3 linked regions of the Hyalangium ruber genome follow. Each later gene encodes a partner of the first gene's protein in a complex. Links are inferred from orthologs where the notes say so. Each region holds a gene or a part of one and is shown on either strand. Other genes may lie near its edges.

Region 1 (4,755 bases):
CCGTAGTTGTTCACCTCGGGCTTCTCGTGGAGTTTGCGACCGATGCCGTGCCCCGAGAAGTCGCGCACCACGGAGTAGCCACGCGCCTCCACGTAGCTCTGCACCGCGTGGCCGATGTCCCCTACCCGATTGCCCGGCACCATGGCGGCGATGCCCTTCTGGAGCGCCTCGCGGGTGGCATCCACCAAGGCCTGGGCCTCGCGGCTCACCTTGCCCACCGGCACCGTGCGCGCCGAGTCCCCGAAGAAGCCCCGGTACACCACGCCGAAGTCGAGCTTCATCAGGTCGCCGGAGACCAGCTTCTTCCGCTTGGAGGGGATGCCATGCACCACCTCGTCATTGACAGAGGCGCACAGGCAGCACGGGAAGCCGAGGTAGCCCTTGAACGCCGGCTTGGCGCCCTTCTGATAGATGAGCTTCTCGGCCAGGGCGTCCAGCTCCCAGGTGGTGACGCCTGGGGCGACGGCCTTCTCGAGCTCATCGAGGATCTCACACACGATCCGCCCCGCCTCACGCATGAGGGCGATCTCGTCCTTGCTCTTGATCTCGACCTGGCTCATGTGCGTCCGTGTAGCGGGTTCGTGGAAGAACCCATGAGCGGGGGGACATCACTCCATCCGCGACGCCCCCCTGCCCGCCTGCTGTCCGATCAGGACTTGCCGAGCGCCGACTTGATCTCGGCGTAGATGCCCTCGGGCGAGCCCACTCCGTCAATGGACTTCAGGATGCCCTTCTTGGCGTAGAAGTCCTTCAGCGGCGACGTCTCCGCGTCGTACTTCTTCAGCCGCTTCTCGATGACCTCGGGGTGGTCATCGTCGCGCTGGATGAGCCCGGCGCCGCACTTGTCGCAGTACCCGGCCTGCTTCGGGGGGTTCTGGTAGACGTGGTACACGGAGCCATCAGCCGGGCACGTGCGCCGCCCCGAGCCGCGCTCGATGAGCTTGGCGTGCGGCACCTCGAGCGAGACGACGGCGTCGAGCTTCTTGCCGTTCTTGGCCAGCATCCGATCCAGCGCATCCGCCTGGGGCGGAGTGCGCGGGAAGCCGTCCAGCACGAAGCCCTTGGCGCAGTCCGGCTGCTTGAGCCGCTCCTCGACGATGCCGATGACGATGTCATCCGGCACGTAGGCGCCCGCCGCCATCAGCGGCCCGGCGATCTTCCCCAGCTCCGTCCCCTCCTTCACCGCCTTGCGGAGGATGTCACCGGTGGAGATCTGCGGGATCTGGAAGTCCGCATACAGGTTCTTGGCCTGGGTGCCCTTCCCCGCGTTTGGCGGGCCCAACAGGATCAGGTTCATGTGCCCCTCTAGCTCCTCACGGCCCCTGAACGACAAGGCGCCCCTCCCCGACTCTGGAGAGAGGCGCCCGTGGAAAGAAATGACGGCTTAGGCAGCCACGCGCGTCCGGCCGCGGATGCGAGGACCGCGGGGACCCGCGAAGCCCTCGTAGTTACGGCTGATGAGGTGACCCTCGACCTGCTGCACCGTATCCAGCGCCACGCCCACGACGATCAGCAGCGCGGTGCCGCCGAACTGGAAGGGCACCTTGAGCCAGGTGGTCAGAATGGTGGGGATGACGCAGATGGTGGCCAGGTAGATGGCGCCACCGAAGGTGATGCGGTTGAGCACCCGCTCGATGAAGTCGGCCGTCTGCCGGCCCGGACGGATGCCGGGGATGTAGCCGCCCTGCTTCTTGATGTTGTCGGCCACATCATCCGGCCGGAACGTGAGCGCCGTGTAGAAGTAGGCGAAGAAGATGACCAGCAGGACGAACAGCCCGTTGTAGAGCCACGGGTTGCCCTCGAGCGCCTGGCGGAACGTCTGCAGGAACGGGAACCAGGTGCCCAGCGTGGCCGGGAACGACAGCAGCGCGCCGGCGAAGATGGGAGGAATCACGCCCGAGGTGTTCACCTTCATCGGGAAGTAGGTGGCCTGGCCCGCGAACATCCGCCGCCCCGCCATCCGCTTGGCGTACTGCACGGGGATGCGCCGCATGCCGCGCTCCACGTAGACGACCACCCCGATGATGAACAGCATGAAGAAGGCCAGGCCCACCACGGCCGCGGACTCGATGGCGCCCTGCGCCGTCATGTCCATCAGCGTCTTGCCCGCCGGCAGCACGCCCGCGACGATGCCCGCGAAGATGATGAGCGAGATGCCGTTGCCGATGCCGCGCTCGGTGATGCGCTCGCCCAGCCACATGATGAAGGCGGTGCCCGCCGTGAGGCTGATCACCGTCATGAAGGTGAACCAGGCGCTGTCATCCGGAACGACGATCTGGTTGAAGCCGCTCTGGCCCCCGTCGGTGCGGCCCAGCGAGGCCAGCCAGCGGGAGATGCCGATGCCCTGGATGATGGACAGGACGATCGTGCCGTAGCGGGTGTACTGGTTGATCTTCTGCCGCCCGCCGGCGCCCTCCTTCTGGAGGCGCTCGAGGCTGGGCACCACCACCGCCAACAGCTGCATGATGATGGAGGCGGAGACGTACGGCATGATGCCCAGACCGAAGATGGACATCTGCTCCAGGGCGCCGCCGGAGAAGAGGTTGAACAGCGACACGAGGCCGCCCGATTGCTTCTGGGCGTCCATGAACGCGTTCATCGCCGCGCGATCGACGCCGGGCGTGTTGATGAAGATGCCGATGCGGTAGACCGCCAGCAGCACCAGCGTGTACGCGAGCCGGCTGCGCAGCTCCGCGATACGGAAGACGTTGGCGAAGGCATTCAGAGCCACGTGGGAGCCATCCCCTTCAAAAAAGAACGGACAGAACGACAGCGCCCCTCGGTCCAGGACGGAGAGGGGCGCGTGAGCCTACACAAGCGAAAAGGCGCGCACCACTTGCAAGTGACGCGCGCCTCGCATGCTAGGCTTGCTTGGGAGCCTTGACGCCCTTGCCTGAGTGCGCCTTGGCGGCCGCCTCCGGCTTGTGCGCCACCAGCGGAAGCTCCTCCACCGCGCCGCCCGCCTGCTGGATGGCCTCGCGGGCCTTGCCAGACAGCTTATGCACGCGGACCGTGAGCTTCTTGGTCAGCGAGCCCTGGCCCAGCACCTTCACGCCGTCATAGCGGCCCTTGGCCAGCCCGGCGCTCTTGAGCGAGGCCGCGTCCACCGTGGCGCCCGCGTCGAAGTGGTTCTCCAGGTCCGCCAGATTCACCACCGCGTAGATGGTGCGGTTGGGGGAGATGAAGCCGAACTTCGGCAGCCGGCGCTGCAGCGGGCTCTGACCGCCCTCGAAGCCCTCGAACCGCATGTTGCCGGAACGAGCCTTCTGGCCCTTGCCACCGCGGCCGGCCGTCTTGCCCAGGCCGCTGCCCTGGCCACGACCGACGCGCTTCTTGCGGTGCCACGAGTTGTGGGGCCGCTTCAGGTTGTTGAGAGTCGTCGACATCTTGGAATCCTCACGCGCGAAAGGCCCCCTTCGGGACCCCGCGGAACGGGTCTAGCCCTGCGCTGCCTTGGCGCGCGCCCGGTCCCGGGCGACGATCTTGCGCGGCTTGCGACGCTTGGGCGCGGGGGCCTCCTGCTGCACCACCTCGCTGGAGACCAGATGCTTCACCTTGAACACCAGGCCCCGGTTGGACGGGGTGTCCTTCACGAGCCGCTCGTCCCCGAACTTCTTCAGGCCGAGACCGCGAATGGTGTCCAGCATTTCCTTGGAAGAGCCCGCAGAGCTCTTCACCAGCTTGACCTTGAGCGCCATGACTAGCCCCTCGCCTCTCCGGCCAGCTTCGCCGACTCGACGTCCTTGCCACGCAGCCGGGAGATCTGCTCGGCCGAGCGCAGCCGCTTCAGGCCCGCGACCGTGGCCTTCAGCACGTTGTGCGGGTTCCTCGAGCCCTGGCTCTTGGTCAGGATGTTGCGGATGCCCGCCGCCTCGAGGACCGCGCGCACCGCGCCACCGGCGATGACGCCCGTACCCTGGCTGGCGGGCTTGAGCAGCACCCACCCGGCGCCGAAGTGCCCCAGCACCTCGTGCGGAATCGTGTGCCCCATCAGCGGCACGCGGAAGAGGTTCTTCTTGGCGTTCTCGCCACCCTTGCGGATGGCCTCGGGGACCTCGTTGGCCTTGCCCAGGCCCACGCCCACGTGGCCGTTGCCGTCGCCCACCACCACCAAGGCGGCGAACGAGAACCGGCGGCCACCCTTCACCACCTTGGCCACGCGGTTGATGTTCACCACGCGGTCGGTGAGGTCCAGGTCGTTCGGATTGATCGGAGTTGCCACTTGGAAAGCTTCCTTTCGAAAATCTAGAACTTCAGCCCGGCCTCGCGCGCGGCGTCAGCCACAGCGGCGATGCGCCCCTGGTACGGGAAGCCGTTGCGGTCGAACACCACCGCCTCGACATTGGCCGCCTTGCACTTCTCGGCGATGAGCTTGCCCACGCGCTTGGCGTCGGCCTTCTTGTCACCCTCGTCCTGGCCCTTGAGCTCCTTGGACAGGGAGGAGGCATACGCCATTGTCCGGCCGGTGGAGTCATCCACCACCTGGGCGTAGATGTGCTTGAGGCTCTTGTAGACCGTGAGCCGCGGGCGCTCGGTGGTACCCGAGAGCTTCTTGCGGATGCGGTTCTTCCTCTTGATGCGCGCTTCGACCATTGCCATGGCTGCTTCCTTTTCCGTCCGGCGGTGATGCGGCCTTCCACCGCCGGATGAGCGCGGGCTCCCATCGGAACCCGCGGGGTTGAACGTTCAGGGCCTCCGGACGACTAAGTCGTACCGGTCTTGCCCTCCTTACGACGAACCTTCTCCTCCGCGTAC
Region 2 (5,261 bases), on another replicon or contig:
GCGGTTCCCGCGCCCGAGAAGGCTCCGGAGAAAGCCCCTCGCCCCCGGCAGCCCCCTGCCCCTGTTCCGGTGGAACGGCCGGCGGCCACCTCCAAGCAGCCTCCCGCCCCCGTCGTCGTCATCCAGAAGCCCGCGCCTCCCGCGCCGCTCCCCCAGGCCGCGAGCCCGGCAGCGCCCCCTGCCGCGACGAGCGCCGCTCCCGTTCCCAGCGGCGCCAATACTTCAGCCCCCGCCAAGAGCCCGGCGCCGCAGCCCGGCGCGAAGCCACGACCGCCAGAGCCCACCCGCGAGCGAGCAGCCGTGGTGGTCGAGGTGACCCTCACTCCCCCCGCCCCCGCTCCCGAGCCGCAGGCGCCCGAGCCTCCGCGCAAGCGTCCCGGGCAGTCCACCTCGGTGATGCTGCGCGCCGGCAAGCTCCACGAGCTGCTCGATCAGACCCAAGGGGCGCAAAAGAACGCCCGGCCCTCCATCCCCCTGGCGGCGGTGAAGCTCACCTATGACGGCACCCGGCCCGCCGAAGGCCTCGCCAGCCCCCGCTCCGAGTTGGCCCTCGTGGCCCCCGTGCAGAGCTACCCGGGCCAGCGCACGGTCCTCTACACGCAGAACGTCATCAACCAGTACGCCGTGGCGAGCAACCCCCGCTACTACCTACGGCCCCAGGAGCCACGCGAGGCGGCCCACCTCTTCGTCTTCGACGTCATGAGCTCCCAGCACACCTCGCTGGGGAAAGCCTTCCCCGCGCGGGCCGCCGACACCTTCCGGCCCGGCACGCTCGTGGAGATCTGGAAGTGGCTGAATGAGACCGCGCGCTCGAAGGGGTGGCGCCCGGTGGAAGGCAGCGCCCTGCTGGAGGCGATGGGGCGAGGGTTGCCCATCATCGCCATGGCCGACACGCCCTCGGGCCCTCGACTCGCCGTGGTGGAGCCAGGGCCTCCAGGCCCCGGTGGAAAGCCCCGTCTGGCCAGCGCTCACGAGCCGCGCGGCCAAGGCCGCACGCCGGAGCAGGTCTTCGGAGCCATCGTCGCGCGCTACCTGGCCCACGACTGAGCGCGGGCCAGGTGCGCGGTGACAGCGCCCGGGTTGCCCCGGGCCGCCGTCCTGCCTAGACGCTCGCCTCGGCGGCGCCGTGGCACTTCTTGTACTTGCGACCGCTGCCACACGGGCAGGGGTCGTTGCGGCCCACGCGAGGCCCTTCCGCCTTGGCGGGAGGCTTGGCCACCACGGCGGCCTGGTCGAGCTTGCCTTCCTCGTTCGCCCGGCCTTCCACGGCCTGCTGCTGCCGCTGCGCCATCTGCCGCTGGAGCCGCGCCGTCTCCTCGGCCGTGTTGCGCGCCTGCACGCGCATCATCTGGCTGACGAACTGCGTCTTGATGGCCCCCAGCATCTGGATGAAGCCGTTGTAGCCTTCCTTCTTGTACTCCTGCTTGGGGTCCTTCTGGCCGTAGCCGCGCAGGCCGATGCCCTGCCGCAGGTGGTCCATCGCCAGCAGATGGTCCTTCCACAGCTGGTCGATCGTCGCCAGGTACCGGTACTGCAGGAAGCGCAGGAACTCCTCACCGAACTCCTGCTCACGCTGGAGGATGACCTTCTCGGCCGCCTTGTAGAGGTCCTCCTCGACCTGCTCGCGATCACCCGCGGCGTTGAAGGTCATTTCCAGGTTGAACACGTCCTTCACGTTGCGCTGCAGCGACTCGATGTCCCACGTGCCCGGGTTCTTCGTGGGCATGTACGTGTCGGCCTGAGTGACGATGACGTCCTCGAGCGCGTCCAGCACGAGCTCCTTGAAGTCCGCCCAGGTGACGGTCCGCTCGCTGCGGATCTTCGCCCGCGTCTTCTTGTCCTCCTCGTACTCGATGAGCGGCAGGCCGGCGCCCGCGGCCAGCACCTGGCGGCGCAGCTTGTAGATGGTGCGCCGCTGCTGGTTCATCACGTCGTCGTACTCGAGCAGGCTCTTGCGGATGTCGAAGTTGTGGCCTTCGACGCGCTTCTGGGCACCCTCGATGGCGCGGCTGAGCCACTTGTGCTCGATGACCTCGCCCTCTTCCATGCCCAGCCGCTCCATCAGCCCCTGGATGCGCTCGGAGCCGAAGATGCGCATCAGCTCATCTTCCAGCGACAGGAAGAAGTGGCTGACGCCCGGATCACCCTGCCGGCCGGCGCGGCCGCGCAGCTGGTTGTCGATGCGCCGCGACTCGTGCCGCTCGGTGCCGAGGATGTACAGGCCGCCCAGCTCCATCACCTCGGTGCGCTCGGCCTTCGTCTGCGCCTCGAACTTCTCCTTCGTCTCCTGGAACTTCGCCTTGTACTCGGCGAGTTGCTGCTCGTAGGCGGCCTGCGCGGCCGGGTCCACCGGCTGCCCGTCCACGGGCTCGGGCGGCGTCGGCTCGTCGCCCATGGCCATCTTGGTCATCACCTCGGGGTTGCCGCCCAGGAGGATGTCCGTGCCGCGGCCGGCCATGTTGGTGGAGATGGTGACGGAGCCCTTGCGGCCCGCCTGCGCGACGATGTCCGCCTCGCGCTGGTGCTGCTTGGCGTTGAGCACGTTGTGCGGCACGCCGCGCTTCTTGAGGAAGGTGGACACCACCTCGCTCTTGGCGATGGACACCGTGCCCACCAGCACCGGCTGGCCCTTCTTGTTGAGCTCCTCGATCTCCTTGGCCACCGCCTCGAACTTCTCGCGCTCGGTCTTGTAGACCACGTCCTCGAGGTCCTTACGGACCATCCCGCGGTTGGTGGGGATGACGCGCACGTCGAGGTTGTAGATCTTCGCGAACTCCTCGGCCTCGGTGTCGGCGGTGCCCGTCATGCCCGACAGCTTCGAGTACATGCGGAAGTAGTTCTGGAACGAGATGGTCGCCAGCGTCTGGTTCTCGTTCTCGATCTTCACGCCCTCCTTGGCCTCGACGGCCTGGTGCAGGCCGTCCGACCAGCGGCGGCCGGGCATGAGGCGACCGGTGAACTCGTCGACGATCATCACCTCGCCGTCCTTCACCACGTAGTCCTTGTCGCGCTTGTACAGCGTGTGCGCGCGCAGGCCCTGCTCGACGTGGTGGAGCGTTTCGATCTCGCCCGGATCGTAGAGGTTGTCGATGCCCAGCCGCTTCTGGAGCTTCTCGATGCCGTCATCCGTCAACGACACCGCACGCGACTTCTCGTCCAGCGTGTAGTCCTGGTCCGGAACGAGGCCGGGGATCACCTGGTCGATGCGGTAGTACTTGTCGGTGCTGTCCTCGGTGGGGCCCGAGATGATGAGCGGGGTACGCGCCTCGTCGATGAGGATCGAGTCCACCTCGTCCACGATGGCGTAGTTGAGCTCGCGCTGGACGTAGTCCTGCAGACGGAACTTCATGTTGTCGCGCAGGTAGTCGAAGCCGAACTCGTTGTTCTGCCCGTAGGTGATGTCGGCCCGGTACGAGTCCTGGCGCTGCTTGTCCGTCAGCTCGTGGAGGATGCAGCCGGTGCGCATCCCCATGAAGCGGTAGATGCGGCCCATCCACTCCGCGTCGCGGCGGGCCAGGTAGTCGTTCACCGTCACCACGTGTACCCCGCGCCCGCTGAGCGCGTTGAGGTAGCTGGGCAGCGTGGCGGTGAGCGTCTTGCCTTCACCCGTGCGCATCTCGGCGATGCAGCCCTCGTGCAGGAACATGCCGCCGATGAGCTGCACGTCATAGTGGCGCTGGCCGATCACCCGGCGCGCGGCCTCGCGCGTCAGCGCGAACGCCTCGAACAGCAAGTCGTCCAGCGGCTTGCCGTTCTGCACCTCTTGCTTCATCCGGGCCGTGGCGGCGGCGAAGTCCTCGTCCTTGAGCTCCCGCATCCGGCTCTCGAGCTCGTTGACACGGGAAACCTTCGAACGGGACTTCTTGAGCTCGCGCTCATTTTTCGTCCCGATGAGCTTCTTTAAAGTCCATTCGATCATGCGTTATGGCTCTCTCGCGCCGGGAGAATCCCCGAACCACGGCGGCGAGTGAAGGGAAATCCCTGGAGATGTAAGAGGGAACCCCGGGAAAACCACGCGCGCTCCCGAAGCATTCCTCTTGCCCGTCTGCCCTGCGCGCGGTCGGGACACAGTAAAACGGAACCGAGACCACGCAATGTCCCAGCGTCGAAAGTCCTCCCGCCACCCCTCTCGTCCCGCAGGGCAGCGCCCGGCGGGCCCGCGTCCCGCTCGGACTCAGGGCCGGACTCCCGAGCGCCCCTCCGCCGCCGCTGCTCCGGGCCCTCGCATCCCACCCCGGGTCCAGATGCCCACCATGCCCCCACAGAGCTTGACGGCTCGCGTCGGACGGTGGGTCTGGACTTGCCGCGCGGGCTTCGAGCCCCACCTCTACGAGGAGCTGGCCTGGGCGGGGGCACAGCCGCGTCCGCTGGGCGAGGCGCTCGTCGAGAGCGAGGGACAGCAAGGGCTCGCTCCCGCCTTTGCTCGGCTGGGCTTCCAGGTGCTGGCCAGCACCTCGGAGGAGGCGCTGGAGCCTCTCGCCACCCTGGTGGCGGACGTGGTGGCGGCCCTGCGCCCTGGCTCGCCCCTCGTGCTCCAGGCCTTCACGCCCGACACGCCACGCGGCAATGCGCTCGCTCCCCAGGCCGAGGCCCTTCGGGAAGCGGTTCGCGCCCGCCTGCCCGCTGGCCGGCTGCTCGAAGACTCGGAGCGGGCCCGTGAAGCAGGGGCGCAGATCGTCTGCCTGTGCGTGGCCCCCGGGCTCACCGTGGTGGGCGCCGTACTGGCTCGCGAGGCCCTGTCCCTGGCGGCGGGAGGGCGGCAGCGGATGCGGCGCGCGGGGGAGTCTCCCTCCCGAGCGGCGATGAAGCTGGAAGAGGCGCTCCATGGCCTGGCCTTCGAGCCCGGCCGAGGCGACGTGTGCGTGGACCTGGGGGCGGCTCCCGGGGGCTGGACGCAGCGGCTGGTGGCCCGAGGGGCTCGCGTCATCGCCGTGGATCCGGCGCGGCTGATGCCGGAGCTGGCCTCGAACGCGCGCGTGCGGCACGTGCAGGAGAGCGCCTTCGCCTTCGCGCCAGAGGAGCCCGTGGACTGGCTCTTCTGTGACATGGCCTGGCGCCCGCTGGAGGTGGCGCAGCTGCTCGCCAAGTGGGGGCGGCGCGGCTGGGCCTCGCACCTGGTGGCCAACATCAAGCTGCCGATGAAGGACAAGAACCCCATCCTGCTCCGGGTGCGGCACACGCTCACCACGGACGGAGGCTGGAAGGGGCTGACCGTGCGCCAGCTCTACCATGACCGCGACGAGGTGACCGTCACCGCGCAC
Region 3 (4,659 bases), on another replicon or contig:
CGTGGACTTCAACGTCCCGCTGGAGGGAAAGCGCGTCACGGACGACACCCGCATCCGAGAGGCGCTGCCGACCATCCGCCGCGCGCTGGAGATGGGTGGCAAGGTCATCCTGGCCTCCCACCTCGGGCGCCCCAAGGGGCCCGACCCGAAGCTGTCGCTGGAGCCGGCCGCCTCGCGGCTGGCGGACCTGCTGGGCCCCAAGCACGAGGTCATCCTGGCGGATGACTGCGTGGGTGACGGGGTGAAGAAGCAGGTGAAGGAGCTGAAGGACGGGCAGGTGCTGGTGCTGGAGAACCTGCGCTTCCACAAGGAGGAGGAGGCCAACGACGAGGCCTTCGCGCGCGAGCTGGCGGCGTTGGCGGACGTGTACGTCAATGACGCGTTCGGCACGGCGCACCGCGCCCACGCCTCCACGGCGGGCATGGTGCCCTTCGTGAAGGAGAAGGCGGCGGGCCTGCTGATGAAGAAGGAGATCGAGTACCTGGGCCGTGTGGTGAAGAACCCGGAGAAGCCCTTCATCGCGATCCTGGGCGGCGCCAAGGTGAGCGACAAGATCAAGGTGATCGAGAACCTGCTGCCCAAGGTGGACGCGCTGCTGATCGGCGGCGCCATGGCGTACACCTTCCTGAAGGCGCAGGGCATCGAGGTGGGCAAGAGCCGGGTGGAGGAGGACAAGCTGTCCCTGGCCACGAAGATCCTGGATGCGGCGCAGCGGCTGAAGACGTCGATCGTCCTGCCGGTGGACCACGTGGTGGGCACCGAGCCGTCGGACAAGAGCGACAAGCGCGAGACGCCGGACCGGGCGATTCCGGGCGACGCGATGGGCCTGGACATCGGGCCGAAGACGCGGGCGCAGTTCACCCAGCACATCCGCAACGCGAAGACGGTGGTGTGGAACGGTCCCATGGGGCTGTTCGAGGTGGAGAAGTTCGCGGAAGGCACGCGCGTGGTTGCGGATGCGATGGCGAACAACCGCGCGGCGGTGACGGTGATCGGCGGCGGCGACAGCGCGGCGGCGGTGCAGCAGATGGGCTACGGGGACAAGATGAGCCACGTGTCCACGGGCGGCGGCGCCTCGCTGGAGTTCCTCGAGGGAATCACGCTGCCGGGCATCAAGGCGCTGGAGACGAAGTAGCTCCGCACACACGGACTGGGAGGCAGTATGGCCGCCGAGGCGCGCCGGAAGATCGTCGCTGGCAACTGGAAGATGAACAAGACCGTCCCGGAGGCGCTCGCGCTGGTGCGGGAGCTGCGGGGCATGGTGTCGATGCTGCGCGACAAGGTGGAGATCGTCATCGCTCCGCCGTTCGTGGCGCTGCACCCGGTGGCCAAGGCCATCGAGGACTCGAACCTGAAGCTGGCGGCGCAGAACTGCCACTGGGAGGCCTCGGGGGCGTTCACGGGCGAGGTGTCCGCGCCGATGCTGAAGGAGCTGGGGTGTGCCTACGTCATCGTTGGGCACTCCGAGCGCCGGCAGTTCTTCGGGGAGACGGACGAGACGGTGAACAAGCGCTCCCAGGCGGTGCTGAAGGCGGGCATGCTGCCGATCATCTGCGTGGGCGAGACGCTGGCCGAGCGTGAGTCGGGACGGACGCTGGAGGTGGTGGAGCGCCAGGTGAAGGGGGCGCTGGCGGGGTTCGGGGCTGGGGACGTGGCGAAGTTCGTGCTCGCGTATGAGCCGGTGTGGGCGATCGGCACGGGGCGTACGGCCACGAGCGCGCAGGCGCAGGAGGTCCACGCGGCCATCCGTTCGCAGCTCTCCCGGTTGTACGACGGAGGGACGGCCGGGCAGGTGCGCATCCAGTACGGCGGCAGCGTGAAGGCGGACAACGCCGCGGAATTGCTGGGCCAGGCGGACGTGGACGGGGCGCTCGTCGGCGGGGCGAGCTTGAAGGCGGGCGACTTCGCGGCGATCGCGAAGGCGGGGGCCTGAAGTAGAGAAGGGCGGGGTGTCGCGAAGGAGTTGTCACCCCGCTGTCAGGTTGTGTAGGGTGCGCGTCCTTTCCACTGAGCGTTTGAAAGAGAAGCCATGCTGACCTTTGTCACGATCGTGCACGTCATCCTCTGCGTGTTCATGATCTTCGTCATCCTGCTGCAGCCCGGTAAGGACGCGGGCATGGGCGCCGCCCTGGGGGGTGGTGCCGCCACGAGCGCGTTCGGCGGCCGCGGCGCGGTGACGTTCCTGAGCAAGCTGACCGGCATCTGTGCGGCGCTGTTCTTCCTGACGTCGCTGGGCCTGTCCTTCGTGGGTCTGAAGACCTCGGTGGCGGCGGGCTCGGTGGCGGCGCCGGCTCCGGGGGCCACGGCTCCGGCGACGGCGGGGCAGCCGGGTGGTGCGGCGGCGCCTGCTGGTACGCCTGCCGCTCCTGCGAGCATGGAGCAGCCTCGGGACACCCCGGCGGCTCCGGCCGCTCCGGCGGGCGAGGGTGCGAACCCGACGGGCGCTGCCCCGACGACCCCGGCGCCGACGCCGGCTCCGCAGTAGTCGGAAGAAAGAGCGAAGCGCGACGGTTGAAAACCGTTGCGTGACACAGCGCGGTTCGGATACATGAGCCGCGCAGCTTGCCCAGGTGGTGGAACTGGTAGACACACCATCTTGAGGGGGTGGCGCCGAAAGGTGTGCGGGTTCGAATCCCGCCCTGGGCACTCCGAAGAAGCCTCCGAGTCCAAGTGACTCGGGGGCTTTTTTCGTTCCAGGGCTGCGCCTGCTGGCGAGGCATTCTTTGCTTCACTCTCGGTGAGACTACCATTCACCCGTTGGGCAGCCTGCCGCGCAGCCCACGGGAGATCACCTTGAAGACGATGAAGTGCTTGATGCTGACCTGTCTGCTCTTCGGTTGCTCGGACTCGGAGAACACGACGGGCGGGAGCGGACAGTTCAAGCTGGAGGCCTGGGCCGACAACTGGTTCGCCATGTACCTGGGCGAGCAACTCATCGTGGAGGACTCCGTGTCGATCACCACCGAGCGCTCGTTCAACGCCGAGACCTTCAGCTTCGATGCCGCGTACCCGCTCCACCTGAACTTCGTTCTCAAGGACTACAAGCAGAACGACACGGGGCTGGAGTACATCGGAGCGGCCAACCAGCAGATGGGAGATGGAGGCTTCATCGCCCAGATCACCGACACCTCGACCGGCGAGATCGTCGGTGTCTCCAGCTCGGCCTGGAAGTGCTCCGTCATCCACAAGGCACCCACCAACAAGTCTTGTGAGAAGGACACGAATCCAGGGCAGACATGCCTCTCCCAGATCACGGCGGAGCCGTCAGGCTGGAAAGGCACGGACTACGACGACAGCTCCTGGGCGCGTGCCACCGAGTACTCGGCGTCCACGGTCAGTCCCAAGGACGGGTACACGAAGATCTCCTGGGACGCGTCGGCCAAGCTGATTTGGAGCTCGGATCTCGAGACGGACAACACGCTGCTGTGCAGGCACACGATCAGCGCCCCCTGAGTGAAGTGACTCGGGGGCGCTTTCGGTTCTGGGCTACGCGGGGTGCTCTTTCACTTCTGGATCTGCGCCGGGTCCATCCACGCCACTTCCCAGTGGTGACCGTCGAGATCGTAGAAGCTCCAGCCGTACATGAAGCCGTGGTCCACCGGCTCGGACGCGTGCGTGCCTCCCGCGGCGATCGCGGTCTTGACCAGCTCATCGACCTCGGCCCGGCTCTCGGCCGAGAGCGCGAAGATGCCCTCGGAGCCCGTGCGGGTGTCGCTGATCTGCTTCTTGGTGAAGGTCTTGAAGTACGACTCGACGAGGAGCATCACGAACGCCTCCTCGCTGACGATCATGCAGGTCGCATTGTTGTCGGTGAACTGCGGGTTGAACGAGAAGCCGAGCTTGGTGAAGAACTCGATCGACCGCTTCAGGTCCTTGACCGGCAGGTTGACGAAGAGCTTGCGGGAACGGTTGGCAGCCATTTGAGCCTCCAGAAGGGGTTTGGGCGTATAGACCCCACCGCGCGGGAAAACTCATCGGTCTCTTCGAGAAAAAGTGACCGGGCCTCGCTTCTAGGAGGCGAGTTCCAGGGGAAGACCGAAACGCGGGAATAACGCCTCGGTGTCCAGGAAGGAGTTCATCCCCGCGATACGGTCACCCGAGAGCTCGAGCACAATCAGCGCCCACGGCTGATGGCGGCCCCCGGGCCCACTGGGCCGGTACTGCCCGAACGCGGGAGAGCCGCAGGCGGAAGTCGGTATCAGCCGAGACCCTCGACAGCCAGAACCCCGTCCCAGCAACCAGTCGCGGATCGGTTCATGACCGCGAAGCCACAGAGCGTAGGGCGGCATCGAGAGCGTCGCGTCCTGGTGGAGCAATTGGGTGAGCGCATCCACGTCGTACCGCTCGAAGGCGTGGACGTAGCGGTCGAGCAGCGTGGACTGCGCGTCGGACAGCGGCGCGCGGCCCTGGGTGAGATCGTGGGCGGCGAGTGTCGCCCGAGCACGCTGGAGAGCGCTGTTGACCGCGGCCACCGAGGTGTCGAGGCTGTCCGCGACCTCGGCGGCGGACCAGCCGAGGACCTCGGTCAGGAGCAGCACCGCGCGCTGCCGTGGGGGAAGGTGCTGGAGCGCTGCCACGAACGCGAGGCGGACGCTCTGGCGAAGCACCACGAGCTCGGACGGATCGGCGTCCGAGGGCAGGGCGTGGGCGTCGGGGATG

Evidence for each region. The genes of interacting proteins can lie anywhere in the genome.
Region 2: the proteins of secY (region 1) and secA are in contact, whole or in part, in a crystal structure (PDB 3DIN), measured with the Thermotoga maritima proteins. The link is inferred for Hyalangium ruber from one-to-one orthologs. Residues at the interface, in WP_004081795.1 of Thermotoga maritima: Glu108, Gly109, Glu110, Glu111, Ala236, Glu237, Arg238, Arg239, Ile240, Thr241, Ile242, Gln243, Tyr244, Ala245, Arg246, Arg247, Val248, Thr249, Gly250, Arg251, Arg252, Val253, Tyr254, Gly256, Ala257, Ser258, Thr259, Tyr260, Leu261, Pro262; in WP_004082002.1 of Thermotoga maritima: Glu261, Ala262, Arg263, Lys300, Ala301, Arg302, Thr303, Ile304, Ile305, Leu323, Tyr324, Asp325, Pro326, Val329, Ser330, Tyr333, Ile336, Lys340, Phe345, Val349, Glu363, Phe364, Tyr374, Ser375, Gly376, Gly377, Glu393, Ile395, Thr482, Ser483.
Region 3: secY (region 1) and secG share a complex: the UniProt entries of both Escherichia coli proteins name them as parts of the sec protein translocase complex. The link is inferred for Hyalangium ruber from one-to-one orthologs.

Annotation. Positions count from the first base shown.
Region 1 is NZ_JAXIVS010000012.1:48,283-53,037, forward strand. What follows is about bases 559-3,459. They hold secY (preprotein translocase subunit SecY), read right to left. Parts: upstream 2,732-3,459; coding sequence 1,385-2,731; downstream 559-1,384. Other genes in these bases: map (type I methionyl aminopeptidase), read right to left, coding at 559-560; SYV04_RS29970 (adenylate kinase), read right to left, coding at 650-1,297; rplO (50S ribosomal protein L15), read right to left, coding at 2,862-3,386; rpmD (50S ribosomal protein L30), read right to left, coding at 3,438-3,459. In the rest of the region: more of map, read right to left, coding at 1-558; more of rpmD, read right to left, coding at 3,460-3,698; rpsE (30S ribosomal protein S5), read right to left, coding at 3,701-4,222; rplR (50S ribosomal protein L18), read right to left, coding at 4,246-4,599; rplF (50S ribosomal protein L6), read right to left, coding at 4,704-4,755. UniProt on the Escherichia coli protein: The central subunit of the protein translocation channel SecYEG. Consists of two halves formed by TMs 1-5 and 6-10.
Region 2 is NZ_JAXIVS010000011.1:145,379-150,639, reverse strand. What follows is about bases 903-4,309. They hold secA (preprotein translocase subunit SecA), read right to left. Parts: upstream 3,920-4,309; coding sequence 1,103-3,919; downstream 903-1,102. Other genes in these bases: rlmM (23S rRNA (cytidine(2498)-2'-O)-methyltransferase RlmM), read left to right, coding at 4,254-4,309; SYV04_RS28845 (hypothetical protein), read left to right, coding at 903-1,047. In the rest of the region: more of SYV04_RS28845, read left to right, coding at 1-902; more of rlmM, read left to right, coding at 4,310-5,261. UniProt on the Escherichia coli protein: Required for protein export, interacts with the SecYEG preprotein conducting channel.
Region 3 is NZ_JAXIVS010000001.1:269,138-273,796, reverse strand. What follows is about bases 953-3,757. They hold secG (preprotein translocase subunit SecG), read left to right. Parts: upstream 953-2,029; coding sequence 2,030-2,485; downstream 2,486-3,757. Other genes in these bases: SYV04_RS01165 (VOC family protein), read right to left, coding at 3,504-3,757; SYV04_RS01170 (hypothetical protein), read left to right, coding at 2,794-3,453; tpiA (triose-phosphate isomerase), read left to right, coding at 1,163-1,933; SYV04_RS01190 (phosphoglycerate kinase), read left to right, coding at 953-1,135. Outside these bases: more of SYV04_RS01190, read left to right, coding at 1-952; more of SYV04_RS01165, read right to left, coding at 3,758-3,920; SYV04_RS01160 (sigma-70 family RNA polymerase sigma factor), read right to left, coding at 4,011-4,659. UniProt on the Escherichia coli protein: Subunit of the protein translocation channel SecYEG. Overexpression of some hybrid proteins has been thought to jam the protein secretion apparatus resulting in cell death; while this may be true it also results in FtsH-mediated degradation of SecY.